DNA from 2 places in the Serratia sp. GW822-FHT06E05 genome. Region 1 is predicted to be linked to the other one. Evidence: predicted binding sites of a transcription regulator. Region 1 holds the regulator's gene; the other holds the start of a gene.
What was found. Region 1 encodes LexA, which represses DNA repair genes until DNA is damaged. Its sites were predicted from a motif close to TNCTGTATGTACATACAGNA; they were not measured.
Positions count from the first base shown of each region.

Region 2: uvrB (excinuclease ABC subunit UvrB) is a predicted target of LexA. The motif match lies at 1,172-1,191, and genes of this name have one in related genera.

Region 1 is NZ_JBXALM010000003.1:399,498-402,633, forward strand. Features, by position in the region: gene dinF (MATE family efflux transporter DinF) at 158-1,522, opposite strand; gene lexA (transcriptional repressor LexA) at 1,624-2,232, opposite strand; gene AC1RKC_RS11870 (diacylglycerol kinase) at 2,354-2,722, opposite strand; gene plsB (glycerol-3-phosphate 1-O-acyltransferase PlsB) at 2,871-3,136, shown strand, end outside.
Region 2 is NZ_JBXALM010000001.1:1,534,474-1,537,609, reverse strand. Features, by position in the region: gene AC1RKC_RS07280 (ATP-binding cassette domain-containing protein) at 1-33, opposite strand, end outside; gene uvrB (excinuclease ABC subunit UvrB) at 1,302-3,136, shown strand, end outside.

The sequences.
Region 1 (3,136 bases):
AACTATAGCAACAGATATCGATAAAGAACAAAAAACCAGAATAAAAATTCAACAAAACAACAAAATTAAGTAAAACACCCGAAATAACAGTCAGTAAGCGGGACTAAATCGACGCGATAATATGTAACTCAATATGAATACAAAACATTAGTTAATTTTATGATAACGTCTCATTGTGAGCCGTTGGATCCGCGGCAAACCAGGTACCGCGCAGCCTGTGGCGGTGCCAAATCCAGCCGAGCGCGATGCCTCGCAGAGAAAGAAAGACCGCCAGCGCCAGCCATAAACCATGATTGCCCAAGACGGGTACGGTCAGCAGCGTTAAACCATAGCCGGCCGCTGCCACTGCCATGCTGTTGCGCATTTCTGCTCCTCGGGTGGCGCCAATAAACATGCCGTCCAGCAAATAGCACCATACGCCCACCAATGGCAGCACCACCTGCCACGGCAGATAGTGGCCGGCCAGCGCACGCAGTTCCGGTAACGAGGTCAAGGCGGCGATAATATGCTGACCGGCAACGGCATAAACCAGGCCAAAGGCCAACGCGACCAGACAGGCTTGTCGGCAAGCCGCACGCCACACCTTGCGCAGTTGGCTATCGTCACGCGCGCCATAGGCATGGCCAGAATGCGCTTCAACCGCGTAGGCAAAACCGTCGAGCGCATAGGCGGTAAAGGTCAGTAAGTTCATCAGCACCGCATTCACTGCCACTACTTCGCCGCCAAGCCGGGCACCGAAGATGGTCAAAGAAGCGAAGCACAGCTGCAGCAGCAGGGAACGCAGCATAATATCGCGGTTCAGCGCCAGCAAACGCCGCAGGTTACCGCGCCAGGCAGTGCGCAGCATCGGCATGGAAATGCCACGTAGGCGCATGACCCGCCAGGACAGCCATAAGCCCAGCAGCAGCGTGGCATACTCAGAAATAGCTGTCGCCGTCGCCGCACCTTGCACGTTCCAGCCCAGCCCCATCACCAGCCAGATATCCAGTACAATATTCAATAAGTTGCCGACAATCAGCAGGATCACCGGCGCACGTACGTATTGCACGCCAAGCAGCCAGCCCAGGATAACCATGTTCGCCAATGCCGCCGGCGCGCTCAACCAGCGGATCTCGAGGAATAATCGGGCCTGCTCCAGCACCGCCTCGTCGCCACCGACGATTTTCAGCGCCAGTTCGATCAGCGGATGGCGCAGCAAGACAATGGCCACACCGGCCAACGCCGCCAGCAGCAGCGGTTGCATAAAGGCGCGCGCCAATCCCTGTGGGTTTTGTGCGCCCAGAGCCTGTGCAGTCAGACCGGTGGTGCTCATACGCAGGAACAACAACAGCATGAACAGGAAGCTGGTCGCCATCGCTCCCACCGCCACACCACCCAGATAAACAGGGCTGTCGAGGTGACCGATCACTGCGGTATCCACCAGCCCAAGCAACGGCACGGTGATATTGGAGAAGATCATTGGCAGCGCCAGGCGCCACAAGGCTTTATCGGTATCGCTGGTGAAGGCGGAGAGCAGGCGCATAGTGAAATGTTCCCGTGGCAATGCGGTTTTAATCGGTCAGAAATGATATCGCCCCAGAGCTGGGGCGATTTAAATCAAAGGGCAGCGTGCAGGCTTATGGGTTAAACCCAGTCGCCGTTGCGGATCACGCCGACCGCCAAGCCTTCAATGGTGAAGTTCTGCTGACGCAGATCAACCACAATCGGCTGGAATTCACTGTTTTCCGGTAGCAGCTCAACCACGTTACCGTGCTTTTTCAGCCGCTTGACCGTAACTTCATCTTCGATGCGCGCCACAACCACCTGGCCATTACGCACGTCCTGAGTTTTATGCACCGCCAACAGGTCACCGTCCAGAATACCGATATCACGCATCGACATGCCGTTAACCCGCAGCAGGAAATCCGCGCTCGGTTTGAACAGTGAAGGATCCACCTTGTAGTGACCTTCGATATGCTGCTGTGCCAGCAGCGGCTCACCGGCAGCCACGCGGCCAATCAGCGGTAAACCCTCTTCATCTTCCATCAGCAACCGAATGCCGCGCGAAGCGCCGGAGACGATTTCGATGACGCCTTTACGCGCCAGCGCTTTCAGATGTTCTTCTGCGGCATTTGGCGAACGGAACCCCAGACGCATGGCGATCTCGGCACGCGTCGGCGGCATGCCAGTGGACGAAATATGATCGCGAATCAGATCATAGACCTCTTGCTGTCTGGTAGTTAGTGCTTTCATTCCGCCCCCTGTTTGTTTATACAGTCTTGCTGTGAGTATATACAGGTAAGTGCGGCTTGGGAACCGAAGAATGAATAAAAATCAGGGATTAGCGACCCGGATCGCAACGAGCTTGCTCTGCTCAGACAAAGTGCTGCCACAGCACCGCGGCCCAAACAAACAGCGCCAAAATAACCGCCAGCAAAACTGCCGCCGACCCCATATCCTTGGCCCGGCCGGACAGCTCGTGATACTCGGTCCCCACCCGGTCAACAATCGCCTCAATTGCGCTGTTGAGCATCTCGACAATCATCACCAGCACCACCGACCCAATCAGTAAAATGCGCGCTATCGCACCCACGTCCAGCCAAATCGCCAGTATGATAGCCAGCACGGTCACCACCAACTCCTGGCGGAACGCCGCTTCGTGCTGCCAGGCAGCGGAAAAACCTTTATAAGAGTAGCCGGCGGCTTTAATAATACGGGTCAGGCCGGTTGCTTGGTTCGTCATGTTTTTAGTGCCTTTCGCAGAGGTAAGTCATAATTAAACAGTCTAGGCCAGGAAGCGCTCACGGCTCCCGGTTTTCCAACACCACAGATCTGCTACCCGGTTTCTGGTATGCTTGCGGCGCATTGCTAACAAGAGGCTTCACGTTGTTATGTCAGGTTGGCGTAAAATTTATTATAAACTATTGAATTTACCACTCAAATTGTTGGTAAGAAGTAAGGTTATCCCTTCAGATCCGGTCACGGAGTTAGGGTTGGATCCCTCACGGCCGATTTTGTATGTTTTACCTTATAATTCCAAGGCGGATTTACTGACGCTGCGCACCCAGTGCCTGGCGCAGGATTTGCCCGATCCTCTCGAACCGCTGGAAATAGACGGCACCGTGCTGCCCAGCCACGTGTTTATTCACGACGGCCC
Region 2 (3,136 bases), on a different contig from region 1:
ATAAAACTGATTCACTGACCTTAAACTCAACATCCGGCATTCTCCTCAAAGACCTGTCTTCCACTCGTGGTTGTACGCCCATAGCGGGCGTCGGCGTAACGCGGCGTTAACAGGCCGCGCCGATTTCACCCGCCGGAACCGCAGGCGGCCGGTGCAGGGAAGGGGGACGAACCCCTTCTTCCTCGCTTAATCCACTCCCTACTGCGATTTCCGCCTTAGCGGTTTCTTTCCCGAGTGTTTCAATGTCTGGAACAAAATGCTGATCTGCTACCTTCAACGAGGTAGTTAAGTTTTGACTTAAGCGAGCAATACATAGGTGAAAATGGCACCTAAAGGCCATTCGTTAGCGCTCTCTCATGTTTATGTCGCCAATGTCAGTTGATTCGCATTGGCGTGACGCTAAACCCCGAGCAGCTCATTCTGCCGTTTCGGGGCGTAGATTTCCCCGAGCCCACTTTCGCCGTCAAAGGGTAATGCAACCCTTGGGCCAACTTTTTGAACGCTGTAAATCAGAGATTGTTATTGCCTTGTTAACGGCCTGGCGCGCCAGACGTGGGCTGGGTGGAATGGCGGAAAATAGCGGGAAAGTTAACACGGACGATTTTTGCACTCTTCCGGTGCTGAGCAGAAGAGTTATGGTGCAAGCTATTTCATCGCTCGCCGCAAGATGCAGCAAAGGAAGGTAACAATGGGACAAATCTGTTTTTGGCAATGGGTCTTTTTAGCATTAATCGGCATAAACAAAGCGATATTTTTGTGAAAAAATAACTAAAAAAGCCATCTTGGCGAGAAGAAACGCCAAAAAGCGTTCTTTCTGCAACTCCCGCCGGGGGCGGGGCGGTGAGAGTTATCCACTATTCCTGTGGATAACCTTGTGCATTAGATTTAGAAAACCGGTTTAAAGCGAGAGCGGACGCGGGTTCTGTTCGCTTTGTCCGCAATCTCGTCTTTTTTATAAAATCATTATTAATCAATAAATTAACTAAAATCAAGCGGCCTCTGTATTGATGAAGTGCCTATGTATGATTTTTCGCCACAGTGCTATCAATAAGTTAATTCGTGGCGGATTTTGGGGATAAAACTGTTATTGACAATAAAAATGTCACGCCGCTGTAACCCTGGCGGTGCATTCAGCCCGGATTGACGCACGCCAAAGCAACGAACCGCTTGAAGCTGGTTTTATATCCAGTATCATAGGCACTGGCGAAAATCGCCGGGGCTTTCCATAATTAGAGGCCATTCACCGAGCAGCAGCTCCATGGCCGCCTGAGCGCGCGCATCTCCACAGGGTAGCCGAGTCAATGAGTAAAACGTTCAAACTGCATTCCGAATTCAAGCCGGCCGGCGACCAGCCGGAAGCCATCCGTAAGCTGGAAGAGGGCCTGGAAGACGGCCTGGCTCACCAAACGCTACTGGGCGTAACCGGCTCGGGCAAGACATTCACCGTCGCTAATGTGATCGCCGATCTCAACCGGCCCACCATGGTGCTGGCGCCTAATAAAACTTTGGCGGCGCAGCTGTATGGTGAGATGAAAGAGTTCTTTCCCGAGAATGCGGTCGAGTATTTCGTTTCTTACTACGACTACTATCAGCCGGAGGCCTACGTCCCCAGCTCCGACACCTTTATCGAAAAAGATGCCTCGGTGAACGAACACATCGAGCAGATGCGCCTTTCTGCGACGAAAGCGCTGTTGGAACGCCGCGATGTGATCGTGGTGGCGTCGGTATCGGCGATTTACGGCCTGGGCGATCCGGATTTGTACCTGAAGATGATGTTGCATCTGACCAAAGGCATGATCATCGATCAGCGGGCGATCCTGCGTCGTTTGGCGGAGCTGCAATATAGCCGCAACGATCAGGCTTTCCAGCGCGCGACGTTCCGCGTGCGGGGTGAAGTGATTGACGTCTTCCCGGCGGAATCGGATGAATTGGCGCTGCGCATTGAGCTGTTTGACGAAGAGGTCGAACGGCTTTCGCTGTTTGATCCCCTGACCGGCCAGATCGAACAAGAGGTGCAGCGTTTTACCATTTACCCCAAATCGCACTATGTGACGCCGCGCGAGCGGATCCTGCAGGCGATGGAAGAGATCAAGGTGGATCTGGCCGAGCGGCGCAAGGTGCTGCTGGCCAATAACAAGCTGCTGGAAGAACAGCGTCTGACGCAGCGCACCCAGTTTGATCTGGAGATGATGAACGAACTGGGCTACTGCTCCGGCATTGAAAACTATTCGCGCTACCTGTCCGGACGCGGCGAGGGTGAGCCACCGCCGACGCTGTTTGACTATTTGCCGGCGGATGGCCTGCTGGTGGTTGACGAGTCCCACGTGACCATTCCGCAAATCGGCGGTATGTACAAAGGCGACCGTTCACGCAAGGAAACGCTGGTGGAATACGGTTTCCGCCTGCCGTCGGCGCTGGATAACCGCCCGCTGCGCTTTGAAGAGTTCGAAGCGCTGGCGCCACAGACTATCTATGTGTCTGCTACGCCGGGCAAATACGAGCTGGAAAAATCCGGTGGTGACATTATCGATCAGGTGGTGCGCCCAACCGGGCTGCTGGATCCGCAAATCGAAGTGCGGCCGGTGACCACCCAGGTGGACGATCTGCTTTCCGAAATCCGCAAGCGGGTGGCGATCAACGAGCGTGTGCTGGTTACCACGCTGACCAAACGCATGGCGGAAGATCTGACCGAATACCTGGAAGAGCATGGCGAGCGGGTGCGCTACCTGCACTCGGACATCGATACCGTGGAACGAGTCGAAATCATTCGTGACCTGCGCCTGGGCGAGTTTGACGTGCTGGTGGGTATCAACCTGTTGCGTGAAGGGCTGGACATGCCAGAGGTGTCGCTGGTGGCGATTTTGGATGCCGATAAAGAGGGCTTCCTGCGCTCCGAACGTTCATTGATCCAGACCATTGGTCGTGCGGCGCGTAACCTCAACGGTAAAGCTATCCTCTACGGTGACAAAATTACCGACTCGATGGCCAGAGCGATCGGCGAGACCGAGCGTCGCCGTGCCAAACAGCAGGCGTTCAACGAAGAAAACGGCATTGTACCGCAGGGCTTGAACAAGAAAATTTCTGATATTTTGCAGTTGGGTAAACCCAGTACCCGCAGTAAGGGCAAAGGGAAGGG